DNA from 4 places in the Peribacillus sp. TH27 genome. Region 1 is predicted to be linked to each of the others. Evidence: riboswitches for the same ligand, from Rfam matches in the RefSeq annotation. Region 1 holds a riboswitch; each other region holds the start of a gene.
The links. A riboswitch is a leader RNA that binds a small molecule or an ion and turns the genes downstream of it on or off. The one in region 1 is predicted to bind S-adenosylmethionine.

Region 1 (4,679 bases):
GATTCGTAAAGATGGTTGACCTACTTGCCCCAGATGGTGTGATGGTAAATGTGAATCAGGAAATTATTGATGATATGAGCATTGAAGCCAGCAGCGGTAAAAATGTATTACATGGTGAGGAAATATTGAAATATGTCCGTTTCCGACATGATGATGAAAGTGATTTTGGACGGGTCGCGCGTCAACAGGAAGTATTAGTTCAATTAAAAACGGGATTTATTAATCAAATCTCATCCTTTGAAGGGATGGTCGCCCTACCTAGTATTATTGAAAAAGGGATGTCCTACCTAGATACGGATATTGGGATGAAAACGATTATGGAAATGGGCTCTCAAGTTGTCTTCCAATCCCCAGATTCTGTAGAAACCTTAAGGATTCCAGTTGAAGGAAGCTATAAAGATGAAATATATCCCCAATCTGGAGCAGTTTTGAAAATGGACTACACTAAAAATAAGGAGGCACTTCAAGAATTTTTTTCAAGGTAAGAAGTGCTGATCGATCACTATTTGTTAATATTTAATCAATTTTTTGAAAAATTAAGCTTGATTTAATAATATATAATCTTTTATAAAGAACCTCGCAAGAATAAATATAAATATCATAGTAAAATGAACGAGGCGAAATCACATATGCGATTCCGCCTCGTTATGATTAGTTTCATCTAAAAGATGAAACCTGGCTCAATTGACAAAAAGCGGAATGTTTTTCACATAGTCTGGTGAAATAATACCGTTTTCTGTTATGATGCTCGTGATTAGATGATTCGGTGTGACGTCAAAGGCTGGATTGAATGTCTTTACATTATCTGGGGCTATCTTTACTCCCTGAATGAAGGTAATCTCGTCCCCATTCCGCTCCTCAATCGGGATGGATGTGCCAGATTCAAGGGAAAGGTCGAAAGTGCTTGAAGGAGCGGCCACATAGAATGGGATACCGTAATGATTAGCTAATATTGCCAATCCCAAGGTCCCGATTTTATTAGCAGTATCTCCGTTTGCCGCAATCCTATCAGCACCAACTATAATACCATTGATTTGTTTATGATGAATGGTATGAGCAGCCATATTGTCAGAGATTAAAGTGACGTCCACTCCAGATTGCATTAGTTCCCAAGCAGTCAAACGTGCCCCTTGCAGGACAGGTCTTGTTTCACATGCATATACCTTTATCGGAAAGGCTCTTTCTTTCGCTAGATGGAAGGGAGCCAAGGCTGTACCATAGCGAGCAGTGGCAATTCCCCCAGCGTTGCAATGCGTTAATATGGAATCTCCTTCAGCAAATAAGGATAAACCATGTTCCCCGATTTTTCGGCACATTTCTTCATCTTCTGTAAAGATTGCTTTTGCTTCCAGTATAAGTGCCTCTTTGGCAGTTGGAATACTCTTGGCTGCTTGCAAAATGTTATCCATCCTTTTTAACGCCCAAAAAAGGTTGACTGCAGTAGGGCGTGAAGAAGCTAGTTTTTTAATATGTGTAGTTACATTTTGTTTGAATTCCCCTAAATCAGTTGAACCATCCTGATTCGCTCCAAGTGCGACACCGAATGCTGCAGTTAGACCAATTGCTGGGGCACCGCGGACCTTTAATGTCAAAATGCTGTCAAATACATCCTCAACGGAATAAAGTTTAATGAATTCTGTAATTGTAGGTAAGGCCTGTTGATTTAATAAAGTTATATGAGTATCATCCCATTGAACGGAATAAGGTAAGGCTGTTGTCGTCGTCATATGTAGTTCTCCTTTTAAAGGGTTGAATAGGTAGGCAGTGTATGTTGCTTCAATGCTTCAATCACAGCTGGAACATCCAATTCTTCCCTTTTTTTAATTAAAAAAGCACCAATTTTCAATGTAGCCGTTTTGGCAGCGATTCTTGTTTCTTTATCTTCAATAACATTTAAATCTGCAACATGAGATAAGCCTATTGTTCTCCGAATCAGCTCGCAGCCAGCAAAACCATATGCATCTTTTCTGAATTTAGTGAGCACATATGATAGATAACCATTTACTTGACGAAACGGACTTTTGTTTTGGGTATTCCAAAGACTAGTATATGTCTCTTCAAAAGTATCCCAAAATTCTTGGAGGTGTGTGAAAATTTCCTCTTTTCCAGCGGGATTACGTGTAACTGCCTGGAATAGAATGTTTGCTGTGTATTGGCCAAGATCAAACCCAACTGGTCCATAAAAAGCGAATTCAGGATCAATAATCTTCGTTTCGGTATCACTTGCAAATATACTTCCCGTATGTAAATCTCCATGAAGTAAGGCTTCCTGTTCGGTTTCAAAGCTTTGTTTCAGCTTAGCGACTTCAAGTATTACTTCTTGATCATTCCAAATGCTTTTGGCAGCATCCGTCAATTCTACTTCATACTCACCCGGTAGTTCTTCAAAAAAAGGATCTGTGAAAACAAAAACTTCAGTAATTTTGCAGAGTTCAGGATTCGTGAAGTTTCGGGCCACTTCTTTTTTCGCAGACGGTTCTAAATGCAAATCAGATGTGTAAAATGCCGTTTTGGCAACATACTCACCAATATGTTTCGATAGTAATGGAAATTGATCGCCATCGATTAAGCCTGTTCTCGCTATTTTTAAGTGTGAGAGGTCTTCCATGATTGTGATAGCAAGCTGTTCATCTGAATAATAGACTTGCGGTACAAATTCGGGACAATAGCTCTTGAAATGGATAAGTGCATTTGCTTCAATTGCAGCCCTTTTTAAGGTCAGCGGCCAACTTTCACCAAGTACCTTTGCATAAGGAACCGCTTGTTTGATTATAATTCCTTTTTTTGTGGCTGTGTCTGTAATATGAAAGACATAATTTAAGTTTCCATCGCCTATCTCTCTACATTTTAAAGTGGCATCTGTTTTGACCAACCCTAGTTTTTTTGCAAGGGTTATTGCAGTTTCATTTGACAGTAATTCAAAGTTCGAATGGTTTAAAGTCATTATTTTCCCCTCCAAATATTTAAAATAATAATGAAAAAGCCTCTTTCATATAGAAAGAGGCAGAAGTTTTAGCTTCGGACCTCTTATCTTCCAGAAATATTGCTTTCTGGTGGAATTAGCACCGTGCCCTGTGGATTTATAATCCGGCGGAAACTCCGCCCCATTTCACAATGGTATTACAGTCGGTTGCTGGGCTTCATAGGGCCTTTATCCCTCAGCCTGCTCTTGATAAGAGTAAATGTAAATGTTTTCTGAAATTTTAATCTTCGGGAAAATAATATCAACTTTTTAAATAGTTTGTCAATGGGTAATTTAATAATAATCCGCACGACGTTCTTCGAATTCAGTTTTGTTACATGCTTCCGTTACTTTTGAGAGGTCCAGGGTACCTGTTAGGAGTTCTTTCTTCGCCGGCTTCACTTACGATATTCCCCCATGGATCTATAATCAGGGATTGTTCGGCAAATAGTTTAATAAAATCGACCCTGAACGATTTAATGCTAAAATGTAGGGTTGGTTCTCCATGGCACGGCTGACCCTATATCGGTCCCTAATGATCGAGGCTCGGTTTGGGCCACTCGGCGGATACGAATAGAACTTCCGCACCTTGAACGGCATGGACTCACTGACATCCTTGTATACGTATGTTATAACAAATGAATGTAATCGTTTTTTCTGCTTCTTCATCCGCAATCTCATTCAACCTAGTTAAGTCGTATCCAACTGTTCAAAGTTCAGGTAAAATAACTATATCCGGATTAGATTAGACGGCGTTTTCTATCCATTTGTACTGCGAAATGAAAGTTAATATAGGGTTATCCAAAGGCATATCCATTTGGTGGAAGGAGATTTTCCATTTCATTTTTTAAAACCTCTATATGTAAAAAAACACTTTACAAGACTATGATAAACATATATCATTTGTGACTAGAATTTCAAGAAATTTCAGAGAAGGTGTTTAATGATGCAATTCGAAAAATCCAGACAGCTTCAGGAACTACCCAAGCAGTTTTTTGCTTCTCTAGTTGCAAAAGTTAAGGCAATTACAGAGCAAGGTCATGATGTCATTAATTTAGGGCAGGGAAATCCTGACCAGCCGACGCCAGAGCATATTGTGAAAAGTTTGCAGACTGCTGCAGAAAATACAATAAATCATAAATATTCTCCTTTCCGAGGACATCAATACTTAAAAGAAGCTGCGACTGTCTTTTATGAACGTGAATATGGTGTCAAGTTAGATCCTAATAGTGAAGTGGCTATTCTATTTGGTGGAAAGGCAGGACTTGTCGAACTTCCACAATGTTTATTGAATCCCGGGGATACGATTCTGGTACCTGATCCAGGCTATCCTGATTATCTATCTGGTGTAGTTTTAGCCCAAGCAAAAACAGAATTCATGCCTTTGACAGAAGAAAATGATTATCTTCCGCATTATGGAGAAATACATACAGAAACCCTTGAAAGAGCCAAAATGATGTTCTTGAACTATCCGAATAATCCAACTGGAGCATCAGCAACTGAGGGTTTTTTTGAGGAAACCGTCTCGTTTGCGAAAGAACATTCAATTTGTGTGGTTCACGACTTTGCTTATGGAGCGATTGGATTTGATGGAAAAAAACCGATTAGTTTCCTTCAAGCAGAGGGGGCAAAAGATGTAGGTATCGAAATATATACTTTATCTAAAACATATAATATGGCAGGGTGGAGAGTGGGCTTCGCTGTTGGAAATAAAAGT
Region 2 (4,679 bases), 2.6 Mb from region 1:
GAAACATATGCAGGAATGGTGTTTCCTTTAAACGTTTTTTCAATGAACGCTTCCACTTCTTTCGATTGATAAAGCTCCACTAATTTTTGTAGCTCAGGACGGTCGGCATTTCCCTTTTTAACCGCAATGATATTAATATATGGTTTCGCCGTTTTACTTTCATGGAATAATGCCTCTTTTAAAGTAAGGCCTGCTTCAACGGCAAAGTTATTATTAATGGCTGAAGCATCGGCATCATCCAATAGACGCGGCGTATTGCCGGCAGCAACAGGTTTGATTTTCAATTTTTTCGGATTTTCCTTAATGATTTCCAATGATCCCGATCCATTGAATTCCTCTTTCAATGTAATCAATCCAGCTTCTTGAAGAAGGAGTAATGCACGGCCAAAGTTTGTTGCTTCATTCGGAACGGCTATCGTAGCGCCATCTGGAAGATCTTTGAGATCTTTGTGTTTTTTCGAATAAAGGCCCATAGGTGCAATAACAGTTGATCCGATGGCCTCTAATTTCAAATTTTGATCGTTAACAAATTCATCGAAGTAGGCAACTGTTTGGAATGAATTCGCATCAATTTCTCCTTCACTTAACGCAAGGTTCGGTTGGATATAATCATTAAAAGTAACAAGTTCGATATTCAGCCCATCCTTTTTCGCTAAGTCAACAATGTATTCCCATGTTCTCGTATCCCCGCTGCTGACACCGACTTTCACTGTTTTCACATCATCCGAACCGCCTGATGCACCCTCTTCGTTCCCGCATGCTGCAGCCACAATGGCCAATGCCAATACCATGATCGTTAATAAGATTTTCTTCATTTCTCCTACCTCCTGTTATTTTTATCTTCTTCTGATTTTTCTTGAAACAAAATTCCCGGTGGATTGCAATAATTGAACGATGATCACGAGCGCCGCTACTGTGACGACCATCGTCATCGTATCGAACCTTTGATAACCGTAAGCTAAGGCTAAATCTCCTACCCCACCTGCACCGACAGCACCTGCCATGGCCGTAGATCCAACAAGGCCAATTGTCGCTGTTGTAAATGTAAGGATCAACGAACTAAGTCCCTCGGGAATCAAAAAGCGATAAATGATTTGCCATGTCGTCGCCCCCATCGCCTGAGCTGCCTCGATGATCCCTTTGTCCACTTCCAACAGGGAGTTCTCCACAAGCCGGGCAATATAAGGAGCCGCGTAAAAGATTAGCGGAACAATGGCCGCATTCGTTCCGATCGCACTGCCGACAATCATTCTGGTAAACGGAATAAGTGCTACAAGCAAGATGATGAAAGGAACCGACCGCAATATATTGATGACCGGGTTCAATACATTAAAGATCCATTTATTCTCCAGGATGTGACCCTTTCTTGTAATGACAAGTAAGATTCCTAGCGGAAGTCCAATCAGCCCGGAAAATATCAATGAGATGGCTACCATATAAAGTGTGTCACCGAAAGCTGTCGACAGCTGGTCTGCCGTTATTTCCATTCCCCAAAGCGTATTACCCATTTATCTGCACCTCCTGGACGAGAATCCCCTCATCTTTAATATATTGATAAGCCTTGTCCACCTCTTTTTTGTTCCCTGTCACTTCAATAATTAAATTTCCAAAAGGTGTTTCTTGAATTTCAGAAATATTAGCTGATAAAACACTTAAATGAACATCATATTTTTTCGAGATGGTTGAAAGTAAAGGATTGCCTGATGTAGTACCAATAAAGTTAATTTTCCAAATAATCGGAATATATGATCCGGTATTTTTCAGGAAACTTTGTGGGATCTCGTCGTGAATAACAGTTCGTACAAAGTTTTTTGCGATACCTGTTTGGGGCTTCGCAAAAACTTCGAAAACCGAACCTTGTTCAACCACGCGTCCGCCTTCCATGACCGCAACCTTATTGCAAATTTCCCTAATTACAGACATTTCATGAGTGATTAGCAAAATGGTAATATTGTATTCTTTATTAATTTTTTTTAAGAGCTGCAGTACAGCACTAGTTGTTTGTGGATCCAATGCTGACGTCGCTTCATCACACAAAAGAATCGATGGGTTGGTAGCCAACGCTCTAGCAATCCCTATTCGTTGCTTTTGACCGCCAGACAATTGTTCCGGATAACTCCTTGCTTTACTTGATAAGCCAACGAACTCTAACAACTCGCCTACCCGCTCTTTGATTTCTTTACTAGGGGTTCCCGATAAAACTAGCGGCATGGCAATATTATCAAAAACTGTCTTTGAGTTAAGTAAGTTAAAATGTTGAAAAATCATGCCAATTTTTTTCTTTTCTGCCCGTAATTCCTTCGGGTTCAATTTGGTTAAATCCTTCCCCCCAACAATAACCTGTCCATCTGAAGGGTGTTCGAGTAGATTGACTAACCGAATCAACGTACTTTTTCCGGCTCCACTATAACCGACAACACCAAAAATATCGCCTTTTTCAACTGTCAAATTAATTCCTTTCAAAGCTTCAACAGTCTGTTTCTTTGTTTTATATACCTTTTTAACATTTTGAAATTCAATCATTCTGTCTCCCCCCACGCTGTTTATTTGTACGAATTCATTATCCAGAGAAGAGCTTTGCAAAGTTTCATAATGATAGGGTTAAATTTTCGAAACTCACGAGTAATTGCTCACAATTCACGAGTAAATGTGTGAAACTCACGAGTAATTGCGTGAAACTCACGAGTAATTGCGCGAAACTCACGAGTAATTGCGCGAAACTCACGAGTTAATCTGTCAAACTCACGAGTAATTGCTTATAATTCACGATTAGTGCGTGAAACCTACTAATAATTGCACCAATTCTCCAAATAACCATATACATTCTGAATAAACAAAAGAGGCCTCTTCCGTCATCAGACAGAAGAGGCCTCTTTTAGAAATAAAAAAGAGTAAACTCTTAATTTAATTATCTAAGAAAAGCTCCTTCTTATCTTTCAAACTTTCGTCCGTTGGAATTAGCACAGTATTTTTACAAAAGTAAAAACCCAGTCGCCGAGGTATCATAGGGCCAAGTCCCTCCACATCTCTTGATAAGAAATAACGTATTTATTTAATTATGTTCCTCACTATATATTCAAATTTTACTAATGTCAACTCTATTTTGAATAATCTAAAATATTTTTACAGTATAATTTTTAATCGTTCATTTAACTATACCTTAAGACAGGTCAGATTTTGCCCTGCATACCATGTATACGGGTAACCTAGGCATAGACTCTATTACAAAAAAACGAAAACATTACGAAGTCAGTCAGGATCAGGACTTCCTTCCTCATAAGGAAAGCTCTGTATCTTGATGAAATAACGGCAAACCTTTGGCAAACTCACTATTCAGGTTGCTACTCACGGTCTGCCTTATCCATGCGGGGAGCTCCCTGCGCCCCCCACTCTTATAATCTTTTGATTGGGGTTTACGTTTATTTTTGAGTTTTTGACCATTTTTTGATAGCAAACTTTCGGTACGTTTAGTATCAAAAAAGAAAAAAGAAAAAACAATAATAAATAGTACCATATATATGCGGTTATAAACTTTTTTGCATCTGTTTTAAATGTGTGAGGACCCTTTGCCCTCATATCTGTAATAATAAAAGTTATTTATTATTACAGCGAAGGAAGACTAAACATGTGTTTTTTCATCTTTAGCACTATTATAAAAGCTCTTTCCTTAGAAGAGTTTATTTCTTTTAATTAAAAAACACTCGGTAGAGTTTGAATTCTATAGTATGTCTACTTATCAGCAAAAACAAATCGCTATTTAGAAGCTTCTAATTTTGTCGATATCTACTCAGAATTTGTAGATATTTCTCGGGAAATTGTTGAAATTTGAATTTGGTGATTCCGAATAGTTGGAACAAAGGAATCTCTACTTTTAATTTGCTTGCCTTAGGTTTAAATAGTTATTAACGCAAATTAACATCTGAATATCGTAAAGGAGACTAAAAAAAAGGTAATAAAACCTTTTTCTTATTGCAGTAATGTTTCGTAATGGGTTCTTTGTTGTTCAGTTTTAACTATGACATATCGTTTGTCAGTTAGATGTTCATTTCACGCGGAGCTGCGAGTTCATTGGTTAAAAATTAAGATCTCTTTTAATTGAATGGGAACATGGGTTAAATAAATTGTCATATATATCGGGTATCGTTATCTCTTTTAAAGCTTCTAATTTTGTCGATATCTACTCAGAATTTGTAGATATTTCTCGGGAAATTGTTGAAATTTGAATTTGGTGATTCCGAATAGTTGGAACAAAGGAATTTCTACTTTTGATTTGATTGCCTTAGGTTTAAATAGTTATTAACGCAAATTAACACCTGAATATCGTAAAGGAGACTAAAAAAAAGGTAATTAAACCTTTTTCTTATTACAGTAATGTTTCGTAATGGGTTCTTTGTTGTTCAGTTTTAAGCTATGACATATCGTTTGTCAGTTAGATGTTCATTTCACGCGGAGCGCGAGTTCATTGGTTAATAACATTAAGATCTCTTTTAATTGAATGGGAACATGGGTTAAATAAATTGTCATATGTATCGGGTATCGCTATTTCTGTTTCATTGGTTCCTACCAATCTTTCTTTTTCTTGATACAAGGGTTCTTCTCTCTATCGTCTAGGGGATTGCCCGTATCGCGTAACGCTATAAGCGTTTCGATATCGGATTGAACGAAGATATGCCAATCGC
Region 3 (4,679 bases), 1.8 Mb from region 1:
CTGATTCTTAAATCCAACTAAATCCATAGAAAAAGGGGAGAAATCTTATGGCAGAGAAAAAGTTGCGTTTCGAAACATTGAGTGTTCACGGGGGTCTGCAAGTAGATGAAACGGGTGCACGTGCAGTGCCTATTTATCAAAGCAATGCATACTTGTTCAAAGATACTGACCATGCAGCAAATTTATTTGGCTTAAAGGAAAATGGCTATATTTATACACGACTTCATAATCCTACGGTCAGTGTTTTCGAAGAAAGAATGGCCTTGTTGGAAGGTGGTATCGGCGGACTGGCAACCGCAAGTGGGATGGCTGCCATTACACTGTCAATCCTAAATATTGCTGGTGCAGGAGATGAAATAGTGTCCGCTTCTACATTATATGGCGGTACGTATAATCTTTTTGAAAATACTCTTCCTAAATATGGGATAAAAGTGAAGTTCGTCTCTCCTGATGACCCTGAAAATTTCAAAAAAGCCATCACGCCTAGAACGAAGGCTATATTTGCGGAAACAATTGGAAATCCAAGTCTAAGGATTCTTGATATTGAGGCTGTAGCGGACATTGCTCACAATGCGGGCATACCACTCATTATCGATAATACCTTTGCTACCCCATACCTTTGCCGGCCAATTGATTTTGGAGCGGATATTGTCATCCACTCTGCTACAAAATGGCTCTTGGGAAATGGAACCACCTTAGGAGGCATCATCGTGGATGGGGGCAAATTCGACTGGAACTCACCAAACTACCCTGGCTTTACGGAACCGGATCCAAGCTACGATGGGATTGTATACTCTGAAGCAGTCGGCCCTGCTGCCTTTATCACAAAAGCTCGTGTGCAATTACTTCGTGATTTAGGGCCGACGTTAAGTGCTCAAAGCGCGTTCCAGTTTACGCTGGGGCTAGAAACGTTGCATGTGAGAATGAAAGAGCATCTTTCGAATACTAAGTCTGTTATTCAATATTTGGAAAATCATCCTGCTGTGAACTGGGTTTCGCACCCTAGTAATGGAAGTCACCCTGATAAAGCGCTGGCGGATAAATATTTGCCTAAGGGAGCAGGATCTGTTGTGACTTTTGGAATTCAAGGTGGACGCGAAGCTGGAGCAAAACTTATCAATTCGGTAGAGTTATGGTCGCATGTAGCCAACGTAGGGGATGCTAAAAGTTTAATTATCCACCCTGCTAGTACGACCCATCAACAATTAAATGATGTAGGTTTAGCAAAAGCGGGTGTAAGTGCTGATCAAGTGCGCATATCGATTGGTATTGAAAACGTAGAGGATTTAATAGAAGATTTAGAGCAGGCAATTGAAAAAGCGACGAATATTGTCTCCTTAACTTCTAAAACTGTTTAATAAAAAAGACCTGTTCATTCTTTCCTAGAAATATTATACATTGCGCTCCTTTTTTATCTATGATAAAATTTCTCCATACTAAAGAACTTAATGATGTACAAATATTCTATATATTAGCTCTTATCAAGAGAGGTGGAGGGATGTGCCCGATGAAACCCGGCAACCGACAAGGAAATTTCCTTGGAAAGGTGCCAATTCACACAAAGTTTAATCGCTTTGGAAGATGAGAGAAAGGCCTGCTTTTTCACCTGCCTTTCTGCTCATGCAGAAAGGTTTTTTCTATTTAGTTTGGGAAAACCTTTACATGTATAGCAATATTGAAAAACGGTTTTAAATCATATTTACAGGCTGATAATGAAGATAAATCAACTAAGTTCATAGGTTTTATTGGATAAAAGAGGTGAGTATTAATGATTACATTGACAAAAGTTAGTAAGCTATTCCGAACAGGAAAAGGAAGCAGTGACACGATTAAGGCTGTAAATAATGTTAATGTTGAAATAAATAAAGGCGAGATTTTCGGTATTATTGGCTACAGCGGAGCAGGGAAAAGTACTTTGATCAGGATGCTTAATGGATTGGAAACACCAACAGAAGGATCCGTTGTGGTGGCTGATAAAGAAATTTCCAAAATCAAAGGTGCTAAGCTACGTAAAGCTCGACAAGAAATCAGCATGATCTTTCAACATTTTAATTTATTATGGTCTAGAACCGTTCAGGAGAATATATCGTTTCCTCTAGAAATTGCAGGGGTTTCGAAAAATGAGCGTATCAAGCGTGTGAATGAATTAATTAAGTTAGTTGGGCTTGAAGGAAGAGAAAAGGCATATCCTTCGCAATTAAGCGGAGGGCAAAAACAAAGGGTCGGGATTGCTAGGGCTCTTGCTAACAATCCTAAAGTGCTACTGTGCGATGAAGCGACGTCTGCTTTAGACCCGCAGACAACCGATTCAATACTTGAATTGCTTGTGGACATCAATAAGCGTCTTGGTCTAACGATTGTTTTGATTACACATGAAATGCACGTCATCCGTAAAATTTGTCACCGCGTTGCAGTAATGGAAAGTGGTCAAGTAGTTGAACAAGGACCTGTCCTGGAAGTCTTCAAGAATCCGAAAGAACAAATGACGAAGCGTTTCGTTCAACAGGTAACAGAGCCTGAAGAAACAAAAGAAACAATGGAACACTTGCTGGAACGCTATCCAGCAGGAAAAGTAATTCAATTGACGTTCGTAGGAGATCATGCAGAGAGTCCGTTAATTACTAGGCTGGTACGTAACTTTGAGTTGGATGTCAATATCGTTCAAGGAAAAATATCTCAAACTAGAAGTGGTTCATATGGAACGTTATTTATCCACCTTGATGGCAATGAGGATGAAATGCTCCGCGCAATCGAATTCATTAAAGCACAGCATGTAGGCGTGGAGGTGATTACTCATGCTTGAAGAATTATTACCGAATGTATATTGGGAAGACATTATTGAAGCAACAAAAGAAACACTTTATATGACCAGTATCTCAGTACTAGCAACCTTTTTTATAGGCATACTATTAGGGCTAGTCCTGTTTTTAACAGGGAAAGGTAACTTGTGGGAAAATCGGGTAATTAACACGACCATGAGTGCTATCGTTAATATTTTCCGTTCCATTCCATTCCTTATTTTAATTGTGTTGCTCATACCTTTCACAAAATTGCTTGTCGGTTCTATGATCGGTGAGGATGCTGCTTTACCAGCCCTTATTATCGGGGCGGCACCATTTTATGCACGTATGGTTGAAATCGGCCTCCGTGAAATCGATAAAGGTGTAATTGAAGCGGCTAAATCAATGGGAGCGAAAACGAGCACGATCATTTGGAAGGTACTTCTTCCAGAATCGATGCCAGCATTAATTTCAGGGATTACGGTAACATCGATTGCATTGGTTGGATATACCGCAATGGCAGGGGTTATCGGTGCAGGCGGGCTTGGTAATCTGGCCTATCTAGACGGCTATCAAAGGACTCACAATGACGTTACACTTGTAGCGACGATTGTTATACTAATTATCGTCTTCATTATTCAAATTATTGGAGATGTGATTACATCTAAATTAGACAAAAGATAAAGGGAGATGAATAGGATGAAAAAGTTTTTAGGATTTGCATTATTACTTGTTTTATCGATTGCTCTTGCTGCTTGTGGAACCGATAAGGACAACAGTGGCAGCGATACAGAAAAGGAGACGAAAAAATTAGTTGTAGGTGCATCCAATGTTCCGCATGCTGAGATTCTTGAAAAAGCTAAACCTCTTCTTGAAGAAAAAGGAATTGAGTTGGAAATTAAACGGTTCCAAGATTATGTTTTACCGAATAAGGCTTTAAACGATAAAGAATTGGATGCTAACTACTTTCAACACATTCCATATTTAGAGGGGCAAATTAAAGAAAATGGATATGACTTCGTTAATGCTGGTGGAATTCATATCGAGCCGATTGCTCTATATTCACAAAAATATAAAAGCATTGATAAACTTCCAGAAGGCGCAACAATTATTATGAGCAGCTCTGTTGCTGACCACGGACGTGCGTTATCTCTATTAGAAAAAAATGGCCTGATTACATTAAAAGAAGGCATCGATAAAACGACAGCTACAACAAAAGACATTGTTGAAAATAAGAAAAAACTTAAATTTGATGCGAATTATGAAGCAGCTTTACTTCCGAAAATTTATGAGAGTGGCGAAGGGGATGCCGTTCTAATCAATTCTAACTATGCGATTGACGCTGGATTGAATCCGCTTAAAGATTCAATTGCTATTGAAGACTCTGAATCACCATATGTGAACGTTATTGCTGTTAACAAAGGTGATGAAAATAAAGAAGAAATCAAAACGCTAGTAGAAGTATTACATTCTAAAGAAATTCAAGATTTTATTCTAAAGGAATACAAAGGTGCAGTCGTACCAACTAAATAATTTATGGTAAGGAACGACCTGGAAATCTTCAGGTCGTTTTTTTATGTTTAAAGATGAAAACACAGGGTATAGAGTTAATAGAGTAATAAAGTGATTCACAAATTTGAAAGGATGGTTCACTATCAATACTTTAGATTTAAATGTAACAAGCGAAATGGAAAAAGCGATGCAGTTATCACATGGGATTGGCTATAATGAGTACAGCAGAAATTTAGACCTCCGTATCGAGGTTGAGAAAGAACGAGATAAGGAACATGAAAAGTGCAACAAAATGGTCCTTGACCTACAACGTAAAATTCACGGTTAACCATATAAAAGAGTCTTTAAAAGATCGGTCTGTAGAGGTAAAATGATAAGTGGTCTAGA
Region 4 (4,679 bases), 240 kb from region 1:
ATAAACTAATGTGGCTTCCAATTGTTTATCAGGTCTGAAGATATCAGAAATAATGAGAACTCCGTATGTTTCTCCTTCATGATTCAACTTTACTTCTTCTCCTAGAGTAAGAGCTTTTGCTACTTCATCAGTAATCGGCAAAGTAATCGGGATGCTCCAAACATGGCCGCTGCTAAGCCTCATATCCTTAACCACTGCTTGATAGTCATCTTTTGTAAAGAATCCTTTAATAGGACTATAGGCCCCAGTACCTATTAATTCCAGGTCACTTAAAGCAATCTCATCAATTTCGATTGAGTTGTTTATTTTAGTAATATCATAGTCTGGTTCCCAACGATTGATCAACGTTCCTCCGTGCGGTAAGCTAACTGTCATACTAATTTCCCCCTAAATTTTCTATTTATTAAGATAAATGTAATCCGCATTCTGTTTTTTGCGCGCCCTGCCAACGTCCTGAGCGTAAATCATCGGCATTGATAGCAGGTGCCGTACATGTTTTACAGCCAATACTAGGATATCCATTATCGTGAAGAACATTATATGGAAGTCCATTTTTATGGGCATAGCGCCATACATCTTTCCATGTCCAATGAATAAGCGGGCATATTTTAATTGATTTAAACTTATTATCTTGATTAATATATTCCGTTAATGCTCTTGTTTCAGATTGCTCCCTGCGTAGTCCCGAGAGCCAAGCAGTTGCCGTTGAAAGTACCTCAGTAAGCGGCGCGATCTTACGTATGCTGCAACATTTATTTGAATCACGGAGCCATAACTCATCTCCATATTCAGTTGCTTGTTCCTCGAGCGTCAATGCCGGCTTTTTCATTTCAATTGAAAGCTGCGGATAGCGCTTTTTAACTTGTTCAATTAATTTGTAAGTCTCTTCAAAATGAACATCCGTATCCAGAAAAACAATTTTGGCTGAAGGATTGACCTTTGCCAATAAATCCGTAAGTACTATTCCTTCAATGCCGAAACTACATGCATAAATGAGTTTGTTACCATATTGGGAATTTGCCCACTCAAGAACTTCTAAAGCACCTTTTGTCTCACTGTCCTCAGGAAATGCAGGCAAAATCTCTGTGTCGAAATTTTCATAGTTTACTAATGCAGACAATCTTAAAGCCCCCTCTAAAAACTTGCTAAATGTTTCACAGAATAGAGTAACTTGCGATTAATACTCGCTGTTGTTTTTTAACGCTTAAAAGACCCTAGAAAAAAGAGACGAATTTAACTAATACTCTCTTTTATATCAGTTAAATCCACCTCTAGTTTTCTAGTCAGCAGATACCTTATTTAATTCTCAGCTTTTCATTTCTTTCCATTTGAATAATTTTACCATCCTGGACGATAAGTGTTATGGATCCATATTTCATCGACTTAAGCATTTCTTGTAGGCGTTCAAATATTTCCTCCAGCTGATTCTCTTTTTCCAAGCCAGTTCCTCCTTTAAGAAAATCCGAGACTAGCTTATCGTATAGCTGACCCGTTTATAAAATGCATTTTCTTAAATTTATATATTCCAAAACATCTTACAATGCTATGGTTTGCAAACGAATTTTACAGAAATAAAAACCCTTCCATGATGGAAAGATTTTCAAGGTAATATTTTTTACCTTATCTTCCAAAATGATCAACATTTTGTTGGATGTAGCACCTTGCATCCATCATGCAGGTTGCTGGACTTCAAAGGGCCAATTCCCTCCGTCGCTCTGGATAAGTTTTATTATTTTAAATATTAACATATATTTATTCCTTGTCAATGGAGTTTTCTTATAAAATAACTTGGATTAATAAAATGGGTGAACTGTTATTATTATACACACTTTTCCTTGAACGGATATTGTATAAGTTAAATATGAAAATAGACTCATTTTCAAGAGAAACTCTTAAAAAAAATGAGTCTATTTCATTACTTACCTCTTTTTACAATTGTTTAAGGCCTAATTGTTAAGGTTAATTAGTTTTAATGATTGTACATAAATAATCTTTAATCTCATGAAAATAAAAATAGTTCAAAACCTTAAGCCTTTACTTTTAGTCTATTAACAGCATTTAATTATTTCTTAATTGAATCGCTTCAACAAATTCTTGCACCTGACTTTGCACACGATCAACTAATTCGCCATCTTTAATTGGGCTTTCTGGATTCTGCTTATCTATTTCCTTATCTACAAAATATAAGCCCTGCAACGGCTCACCTTTTAAAATTGAAATTAAAGGTTTAAGTGCGTAATCAATCGCCAATAAATGCCTGTTACTTCCACCAATCATAATTGGCAGAACAGGCTTATTTTTAAATGCACCCTCAGGTAGCAAATCAATCAAAGCTTTTAACACGCCTGTGTAAGATGCCTTATATACTGGTGAACCAATAATGATACCTCTAGCTTCCTGAATTTTTTCTGAAAGCTTTATTATATCTTCACTATTATACCGGCCTTGGAATAGATCATCTGCGGAAAAATCCGTTATAGAGTAATAAGCAGTGGTAAACCCCACTTGTTCAACTAGTGATCGAACATGTTTTAAAGAGATGTCAGTTCTTGATGGACTCGCTGGACTGCCCGATAAAATTACGATTTCGCTCATATAAATTTCCTCCTATTATTTTCTTATCTGCGTTAAGACTTGCTGATTCAATAAAAATCACTCAATCACATAAATCGGATAAGAACCCTGCCTAGGTAAAGTCATGTATCATATAATCATCGTAATATTCAGAAAAATAAAAGTCAAGTGTTTAACTCGGGATTAATGTGAATAACCTATTCAGAAACTTTCATCAGTTATCCCCCTCTATTTTTCCTGAAATTTAAAACTGTTTCTTCCTTGACCTTTTAATTTTTGCATCTCCAAAATAACAGGTATAGTTCCATTCTTCGGATTACACTAGTTTGCACAATGTATCGTCAAGTCTAGAGGTACAAGCTTGAATAACTAATACTAATAGTAGATAAAGCAACGGTCATATTTGCGGCTTGTTGACTCATACGCCTTAAATATGACCGTTTATTTATGTATTATTGCTTTTTCCATGAATCCCATATACTAAAAGCTGAGCAATACTCTTTATTCCTTCCTCAGTAAAATACGGTTCCGTTTTCTGTTGATGAATCTCATAATGGGTCGATAAAGCTAATGTAAAAGAAATAATTCCTACATTAAATAAGATAATATCGGAAATATAGTGAATCTCTCCAGTATCAATTCTCTTCTGAAGTTCAATAAGCTTAGCATTTGGCTTGAAGATTTGCTCAACATATTGTTTAGAAATTTCTTGATCGTATTGAGTTTCTCGAAATAATATCGAATACTGTTCTTTATTTTCAAGAATTTTTTTATCAATGTGATAACGTGATTCTCTACAAGCTCATCCGTAGAAAGGTGGCTAGTCTCAACTTCCGCATCTTCTTTTTCACTAGGAGTAATCGTAGCCAAAAGCAAATCTTTTTTGCTGTCAAAGTATTTGTAAATCGTAGCTTCGGAAACATTACAGGCAGAAGCGATTTCATTCGTTCTGGTCATGTCAAAACCTTTACTGGCAAAAAGAGTCCGGGCTACATTAATGATCCGTTCTTTTGTTTGCTGCCCTTTTTTCAAAAATATCAACCTTCTTTTATAAAAGATAAGACCGGCTTGTCCGATCTATTTTCCATAATAGCCTGATGATACCAATCGGTCAATATAACCTTTGGTCTATGAGACTTGCATTAGTCATATAAGACATAAAAAGAAAACATCGTCGGATTAAGACGCTGTTTTCCTTTTCAAAATTATTTAAAAGATGCATAGCCATCATCAACCATAACAATACTGCCATTAATCGCATCAGCTTCATCTAATGATAGTAGATAAACAGCATTCGCAATTGCTTCCGGCTTAATTAATTTGCCGCGCATTTGGCTTGCATTCAATTTATCGATGATTCCCATATCTTTATATCCTTGGATAATTGGAGTATCCACACCGCCTGGTGCGATACCTACTACTCGTATTCCATAAGCACCCAATTCCAAAGCCGCTGTTTGTGTCATCATTCTTACAGCGCCTTTAGAAGCCTGGTATGCGAAAGTCCCATGTGAAGCTAAATAGCCAAACACCGAAGCAGTATTTATAATAACTCCCTTACTTCCTAGTTCCTTCATTTTACGTCCGGCTGCCATGATGCCAAAAGCCACACCGTGTTGGTTTACTCCGATCGTTTTAAAGTACCCTTCCATATTTTGTTCAAGAATCATGCCACCCGCACCTATGCCAGCGTTATTGAACATAATATCAATTCTTCCATAAACATCTACAGCGATATTGACCAATGCTTCCACATCTTCTTGCTTTGAAACATCAGTTTTAACAAAAATAGCTTCTCCGCCTTCTGCCTTAATCAGTTCAACAGTTTCTTCTGCCATGGCCTCGTTAAAATCCGCAACAACGACTTTGTCCCCTTTTTTTGCAAATTTTAGACATGTTGCACGGCCTATTCCACTTGCTCCACCTGTAATAACTGCCACTCTTGCTGTCATATAAATTCCCCTTTCAACGCTCAAAATAAATAAGTAAGTATTTACTCACTTTTATTATAGATTTATTGAATAATAATTTCAAGCGAAATGATGTTTTTTTAAAGTTCCCTTTATATCTTATTGCATACAAAAAGCTGCCCTATTAAAATAGGA

Region 2: it holds a riboswitch for S-adenosylmethionine, as region 1 does, so the genes downstream of both, JFU24_RS14745 (methionine ABC transporter ATP-binding protein) here and mtnK (S-methyl-5-thioribose kinase) in region 1, are expected to answer to the same signal.
Region 3: it holds a riboswitch for S-adenosylmethionine, as region 1 does, so the genes downstream of both, JFU24_RS18640 (methionine ABC transporter ATP-binding protein) here and mtnK (S-methyl-5-thioribose kinase) in region 1, are expected to answer to the same signal.
Region 4: it holds a riboswitch for S-adenosylmethionine, as region 1 does, so the genes downstream of both, JFU24_RS28400 (YezD family protein) here and mtnK (S-methyl-5-thioribose kinase) in region 1, are expected to answer to the same signal.

Annotation. Positions count from the first base shown of each region.
Region 1 is NZ_JAEKEV010000002.1:5,366,989-5,371,667, forward strand. Features, by position in the region: gene JFU24_RS27310 (LCP family protein) at 1-485, shown strand, start outside; gene mtnA (S-methyl-5-thioribose-1-phosphate isomerase) at 681-1,727, opposite strand; gene mtnK (S-methyl-5-thioribose kinase) at 1,742-2,944, opposite strand; SAM riboswitch class I at 3,025-3,179, opposite strand; gene JFU24_RS27325 (pyridoxal phosphate-dependent aminotransferase) at 3,906-4,679, shown strand, end outside.
Region 2 is NZ_JAEKEV010000002.1:2,795,560-2,800,238, forward strand. Features, by position in the region: gene JFU24_RS14735 (MetQ/NlpA family ABC transporter substrate-binding protein) at 1-815, opposite strand, end outside; gene JFU24_RS14740 (methionine ABC transporter permease) at 837-1,487, opposite strand; gene JFU24_RS14745 (methionine ABC transporter ATP-binding protein) at 1,501-2,523, opposite strand; SAM riboswitch class I at 2,927-3,039, opposite strand.
Region 3 is NZ_JAEKEV010000002.1:3,603,158-3,607,836, forward strand. Features, by position in the region: gene JFU24_RS18635 (O-acetylhomoserine aminocarboxypropyltransferase/cysteine synthase family protein) at 48-1,358, shown strand; SAM riboswitch class I at 1,476-1,588, shown strand; gene JFU24_RS18640 (methionine ABC transporter ATP-binding protein) at 1,769-2,803, shown strand; gene JFU24_RS18645 (methionine ABC transporter permease) at 2,796-3,464, shown strand; gene JFU24_RS18650 (MetQ/NlpA family ABC transporter substrate-binding protein) at 3,480-4,313, shown strand; gene JFU24_RS18655 (hypothetical protein) at 4,417-4,620, shown strand.
Region 4 is NZ_JAEKEV010000002.1:5,607,346-5,612,024, reverse strand. Features, by position in the region: gene sat (sulfate adenylyltransferase) at 1-375, opposite strand, end outside; gene JFU24_RS28405 (phosphoadenylyl-sulfate reductase) at 404-1,081, opposite strand; gene JFU24_RS28400 (YezD family protein) at 1,296-1,439, opposite strand; SAM riboswitch class I at 1,618-1,726, opposite strand; gene ssuE (NADPH-dependent FMN reductase) at 2,059-2,595, opposite strand; gene JFU24_RS28390 (TetR/AcrR family transcriptional regulator) at 3,163-3,606, opposite strand; gene JFU24_RS28385 (SDR family NAD(P)-dependent oxidoreductase) at 3,780-4,526, opposite strand.